2 regions of the Pseudomonas sp. IT-P74 genome follow, and region 1 is predicted to be linked to the other one. Evidence: predicted binding sites of a transcription regulator. Region 1 holds the regulator's gene; the other holds the start of a gene.

Region 1 (3,377 bases):
ACAACGTCACCCAAGGCGAAAAAATTGTCTACGACACCGACAAGAAGCTCGCCAGCGCCGGTCGCGCCACGGGCAGCAAGATCACAGAGTCGCGCCCGCGCATCGACATGGTGATCCAGCCGAAGAAGAAAACCGACGAGAAAAAGGCCCAGTAATGGCAACTCTGAAAGCTCAGCATCTGGCCAAGAGCTACAAGAGCCGCCAGGTCGTGCGTGACGTCAGCCTGTCCATCGACAGCGGCCAGATCGTCGGCCTGCTTGGCCCGAACGGCGCCGGCAAGACCACCTGCTTCTACATGATCGTCGGCCTGGTACAGGCTGACCAGGGACGCGTCCTGATCGACGACCTGGACGTCAGCCACCAGCCGATGCACGGCCGTGCAAAAGCCGGTATCGGCTACCTGCCGCAGGAAGCATCGATTTTCCGCAAGCTGTCGGTGGCCGACAACATCATGGCCATCCTCGAGACCCGCAAGGAACTCGACAAGGCCGGCCGTCGCAAGGAGCTGGAAAGCCTGCTGCAGGAGTTCCACATCAGCCACATCCGCGACAACCTGGGCATGAGCCTGTCCGGTGGTGAGCGCCGTCGCGTGGAAATCGCCCGCGCCCTGGCCACCAACCCGAAATTCATCCTCCTCGACGAACCCTTCGCCGGCGTGGACCCGATTTCGGTCGGCGACATCAAGCAGATCATTCACCACCTCAAGGCCAAAGGCATTGGCGTGCTGATCACGGACCACAACGTTCGTGAAACCCTGGATATCTGTGAAACCGCCTATATCGTCAATGACGGCCAACTGATCGCCGAAGGCGACGCAGAGACCATCCTGGCCAACGATCTGGTCAAGGAAGTGTATCTGGGCCATGAGTTCCGCCTGTAAGCGCTGAGCTGTGCCCAGGCAGTCGCCCGGGCACCTGACCGGCCCACTCACCAGCGCCTCGTGCCGACAAGCGTGGTCAGCCCCCGACAAGGGCAGCGCAGCAACACAACTTTATAGTTTTTTATTGTTACAGCGCTCTAGGCAAATCCTTCAGTTTCAGGCATATAATTTGCTTAAGTTTGGCGCCCCGGCGCCCTGTAGTGGATGGCGCATGTGCGCCGGCGAATAAGGTGTTAAGCCCCTGCCATGAAACCATCGCTAGTCTTGAGAATGGGCCAGCAGCTGACGATGACACCGCAGCTGCAACAGGCCATCCGCCTGCTCCAATTGTCGACCCTGGACCTGCAACAGGAAATCCAGGAGGCCCTGGAGTCCAATCCGATGCTCGAACGCCAGGAAGAAGGCGACGACTTCGACAACTCCGACCCCTTGGCCGACAACGCCGAACAAAAGCCCAACACGGATATTCAGGAACCTTCCTACCAGGAAAGCGCCCCTACGGTTGATAACCTTGAGGAAGGCGACTGGAACGAACGCATTCCCAACGAACTTCCCGTCGATACTGCCTGGGAAGACGTTTACCAGACCAGCGCCAGCAGCCTGCCCAGCAACGACGATGACGAGTGGGACTTCACCACCCGCACATCGGCCGGCGAAAGCCTGCAGAGCCACTTGCTGTGGCAACTGAACCTGGCCCCGATGTCCGACACCGATCGCCTGATCGCCGTGACCCTGATCGACTGCATCAACAATCAAGGTTACCTGGACGAAACCCTCGAGGAGATCCTCGAAGCCTTCGACCCGGAACTGGACATCGAACTGGACGAAATCGAAGCCGTCCTGCACCGCATCCAGCAATTCGAGCCTGCCGGCATCGGCGCCCGCAACCTGGGCGAATGCCTGCTGCTGCAATTGCGCCAGCTGCCTGCCAAGACCCCTTGGCTGGCCGAGGCCAAGCGCCTGGTCACCGATTACATCGACCTGCTTGGCAGCCGCGACTACAGCCAGTTGATGCGTCGCATGAAGCTCAAGGAAGACGAACTGCGCCAGGTCATCGAACTGGTCCAGAGCCTCAACCCGCGCCCGGGCTCGCAGATCGAGTCCACCGAAGCCGAGTATGTCGTTCCTGACGTCATCGTGCGCAAGGACAACGAGCGCTGGCTGGTGGAGCTCAATCAGGAGTCGGTGCCACGGCTGCGGGTCAATGCCCAATACGCCGGTTTCGTGCGCCGCGCCGACACCAGTGCCGACAACACCTTCATGCGCAATCAGTTGCAGGAGGCCCGCTGGTTCATCAAGAGCCTGCAAAGCCGCAATGAAACCCTGATGAAGGTTGCCACCCAGATCGTCGAGCATCAGCGCGGGTTCCTCGAATATGGCGACGAAGCCATGAAGCCGCTGGTCCTGCATGACATCGCCGAAGCGGTCGGCATGCATGAATCGACGATTTCACGGGTGACCACCCAGAAGTTCATGCACACCCCCCGGGGCATTTATGAACTGAAGTACTTTTTCTCCAGTCACGTAAGCACCTCCGAAGGCGGCGAATGCTCGTCCACGGCGATCCGGGCGATCATCAAAAAACTGGTTGCAGCGGAAAATCAGAAAAAGCCGTTGAGTGACAGCAAGATCGCTGGTTTACTGGAGGCACAAGGCATTCAGGTGGCTCGCCGCACCGTCGCCAAGTACCGCGAATCCCTCGGGATCGCGCCTTCGAGCGAACGCAAGCGGTTGATGTAGAGCCACGCCACAGCGTTCCAGTGGTAGATCATCTGATCTACCGCTTTATGCACTGGCAACGAAGGAGAAGCTGTATGCAAGTCAACATCAGTGGACACCAACTGGAAGTGACCGAACCTCTTCGCACCTACATCGGCGAAAAACTCGAACGATTGGAGCGACATTTCGACAAGATCACTAATGTGCAGGTCACGATGACCGTCGAAAAACTGAAGCAGAAAATCGAAGCCACGCTGCATATTCCCGGGAATGAAGTGGTCGCCAACGCGGAACATACCGATATGTACGCCGCGATCGACGCACTCACCGACAAGCTGGATAAACAACTCAAAAAGCATAAGGAAAAGACCCAGAGCCTCCTCCAGGGCGCAACCGGTCGTTAACACTCCCTACCCATGATCCGACTTGAAAGTATCCTGACCCCCGGCCGTTCCCTGGTGAACGTGCCGGGAGGCAGTAAAAAGAAAGCCCTCGAACAAATTGCCAATCTGATCGCCCGCGAAGTGCCGGCCCTGGAGATGCAAGATGTCTTCGAGGCACTGATCGCCCGTGAAAAACTCGGCTCCACCGGGTTTGGCAATGGCATCGCCATTCCACATTGCCGTCTCAAGGGCTGTGTTTCGCCCATCAGTGCATTGATGCACCTGGACGCCCCTATCGATTTCGACGCCATCGATGGCGCGCCGGTTGACCTGCTGTTCGTGCTGCTGGTCCCGGAAGCCGCCACCGATGCGCACCTTGAGCTGCTGCGCCAGAT
Region 2 (3,377 bases), on a different contig from region 1:
GCCGACCGCTTCTTCTTCTTCGTTGATGCGCAGGCCCATGACCATATCCAGCACCTTGAGGATGATGTAGGTAGCGATCGCGGTGTAGATCACCGTGAAGCCCACGCCTTTGCACTGAATCCACACTTGTGCGGCGATGTCGGTCACGGTGCCGAAGCCACCCAGGGACGGAGCAGCGAACACACCGGTCAGGATTGCGCCGAGGATACCGCCGATACCGTGCACACCAAAGGCGTCCAGGGAATCGTCATAGCCGAGCTTGCGCTTGAGGGTGGTGGCGCAGAAGAAGCACACCACGCCAGCCGCCAGACCGATAACCAACGCGCCCATCGGGCCAACGGTGCCGGCAGCCGGGGTGATTGCCACCAGACCGGCAACCACGCCCGAAGCGATGCCCAGTGCGCTAGGTTTGCCGTGGGTGAGCCACTCGGCAAACATCCAGCCCAGTGCGGCAGCAGCGGTAGCGATTTGAGTCACCAGCATCGCCATGCCGGCGGTGCCGTTGGCCGCAGCGGCGGAACCGGCGTTGAAACCGAACCAGCCGACCCACAGCATGGCCGCGCCCATCAGGGTGTAACCGAGGTTGTGCGGCGCCATCGGCGTGGTCGGGAAGCCCTTGCGCTTGCCCAGCACCAGGCAGGCAACCAGACCAGCCACACCGGCGTTGATGTGCACCACGGTGCCACCAGCGAAATCGAGCACGCCCCAGTCCCACATCAGGCCACCGTTGCCGGACCAGACCATGTGCGCGATCGGCGCATACACCAGGGTGAACCAGATGCCCATGAACACCAGCATCGCGGAGAACTTCATCCGCTCGGCGAACGCACCGACGATCAGCGCCGGGGTGATGATCGCGAAAGTCATCTGGAAGGTGACGAAGACCGCCTCGGGAAACAGCGCCGCAGGGCCGGTCAGGCTGGCTGGCGTGATACCGGCAAGGAACGCCTTGCCCATGCCGCCGAAGAAGGAGTTGAAGTTGACGACGCCCTGCTCCATGCCCGTGGTGTCGAACGCGATGCTGTAGCCATAGATGACCCACAGGACGCTGATCAGACCGGTAATGGCGAAGCACTGCATCATCACGGAAAGAATGTTTTTCGACCGAACCATGCCGCCGTAGAACAGCGCGAGGCCGGGAATGGTCATGAACAGCACCAAGGCTGTCGAGGTCATCATCCAGGCGGTGTCGCCGGAGTTGAGGACTGGGGCCGCCACTTCGTCTGCCGCCAGAGCAAGGCTGGGCATTACGATGGACAACAGGGCTCCTAGCCCTGCGAATTTACGCAGAGTCATATTGTTTTCTCCTGGGGCGTTGGGTTTGTGGCGGCTTAGATTGCGTCGGTATCGGTTTCGCCGGTACGGATGCGAATCGCCTGTTCCAGATTGACCACGAAGATCTTGCCGTCACCGATCTTGCCGGTGTTGGCAGCCTTGGTGATGGCCTCGATTACCCGGTCCAGATCCTTGTCGTCGATGGCGACGTCGATCTTCACCTTGGGCAGGAAATCGACCACGTATTCCGCGCCGCGATACAGCTCGGTGTGACCCTTCTGCCGACCAAAGCCTTTGACTTCAGTGACGGTAATGCCCTGCACGCCGATCTCGGACAGCGACTCGCGTACGTCGTCCAGCTTGAACGGCTTGATGATGGCAGTGACTAGCTTCATGAAAACTCTCTCCCGAATTGGTGGACTTGCCCCAGGAAAACAAACCCGACTCAAGTCTAAGCGCAGTGCCTGGCTTTGTAACGCATCGTCGGCCCTGACCTGCCCGTCCGACGCTCCTCACGAAACACTCCCCCGCTTCGCTTGGCGCACTGCGTTCGTCACAGTGACTGCATCAGTGCATGGGTCATCAGGGTCTAAGCAGAAAGCTTGCCATCTCCACAAAAACTACTGTTTTCAAGCCTTTACCCGCAGATGACTGCCACTTCGCAACAACAGCCGACGCGATACGCACAACAACGGTGCGATACCGCCCGTCCCCATGCGCGAAAAGCGTGCATCCCTTGCCCGCGCAAATGACTATAGACACTGCGTGATACACTGCCCGTCATTGTTTCCAGGACATTGCCCATGCTCGCGCCAAAAGACTTCCTCGACGCCCTCACCGGCACCGCCTCCCGCCTCTTCAGCGGCGACACGCCTCTGCCGAAAGCTGAAATCGAAAGCCAGTTCAAGATGTTGCTGCAGAGTGGCTTCAGCAAACTGGATCTGGTGAGCCGGGAAGAATTCGATAGCCAGATGGTTGTGCTGGCGCGCACGCGGGCGCGGCTGGAGAGCCTTGAAGCGAAAGTGGCGGAGCTGGAAGCGAAGCTGAATCCGCCGACCGAATAAATGCTGATGTGAAATGCAGCCCCCCTGTGGGAGCGAGCCTGCTCGCGATTGAAGGTCGGAACGACCTTGCGCTTCACCTGTAGGACCTGCCAAAGGTTCGGGCCGCGTTCGGACGATCTTTTGATCTTCAGCCCCGCAACAATCCCGGCAACGTCCTACAAACATCACACCGCCGTCCGATTGCGTCGCCAGGTATCCGGTCTCTAAGCTCATCCCAATGCTGAATATTCAGCACTGGGTTTGGCGACCTGGAACCAAGCAATGCACCGCAACCATCCGTTTTCGGGCAATTATCTCGATTCGAATTATGGCGGCTGTGTGTGGGAGACCTTAAGGTCTGCCGGTATTCGCTTGGCCGGTTCGCCAACCCGCACGCAGCTGCCACCCTTATTGTTTGGCGACGATAAATGGCAGTTATCTATCAAGCGAACTTGGGTACTGCTCCATGGAAGAAAACTTTCTAATCCCTCACATCTTCACCCGCCACAAGCTTCACCTCCACGCCTTACTCCTTCAAAACCAACCGTGGCTCTGCGCTCGCGACCTTGGCCGACTACTACGCATCTATCTCAACGAACGCCTAGTCCAGAAACTCGATCCTGACCAATATCAAACCACCAAAATCCTGATCCACGGCCGCATCGAAAACGCCCTGCTGATCAGCGAATCCGGCGTCTACGCCTTGCTGGTCTATCACTACTGCCCCGAATACCGAGCCTTACGCGAATGGCTCACACACGAAGTCGTTCCCGCCCTGCGAGACGCCCAACACCCCACCACAATCGAGCGCCCACAACTGAGCCTGCTCAACTGGCCGGAAAGGTCATTGAGCCTGTTGCACTGGAACAACCAGCCGTGGATTCGGCTGCAGGATGTGCCGCAGCTATTGCCTGATCAGGTTACTCCCAGGCCTGCTATCAATGCGCCTTGGTGGAAAGCCACCAAGATGCTTCACGCATTCTGAATAAAAACCCCCACGCTTTCGGCGTGGGGTTCAAAGGCTCCAGGTATTCCTCTTTGAGGGTCTCGCCAGGATGC

The links. The regulator sigma-54, encoded in region 1, starts transcription at its own class of promoters, with help from an activator protein. The targets are predictions, from matches to a motif close to ANTGGCATNNANNTTGCTNT.
Region 2: glnK (P-II family nitrogen regulator) is a predicted target of sigma-54. The motif match lies at 1,866-1,885, and genes of this name have one in related genera.

What each region holds. Positions count from the first base shown of each region.
Region 1 is NZ_CATKQD010000093.1:147,603-150,979, forward strand. It holds gene lptA (lipopolysaccharide transport periplasmic protein LptA) at 1-155, shown strand, start outside; gene lptB (LPS export ABC transporter ATP-binding protein) at 155-880, shown strand; gene ACM6J5_RS28435 (RNA polymerase factor sigma-54) at 1,127-2,620, shown strand; gene hpf (ribosome hibernation-promoting factor, HPF/YfiA family) at 2,695-3,003, shown strand; gene ptsN (PTS IIA-like nitrogen regulatory protein PtsN) at 3,016-3,377, shown strand, end outside.
Region 2 is NZ_CATKQD010000088.1:287,846-291,222, reverse strand. It holds gene ACM6J5_RS27355 (ammonium transporter) at 1-1,296, opposite strand, end outside; gene glnK (P-II family nitrogen regulator) at 1,332-1,670, opposite strand; gene ACM6J5_RS27345 (accessory factor UbiK family protein) at 2,079-2,339, shown strand; gene ACM6J5_RS27340 (Bro-N domain-containing protein) at 2,785-3,303, shown strand; partial or broken gene ACM6J5_RS27335 (addiction module antidote protein, HigA family) at 3,317-3,377, opposite strand, start outside.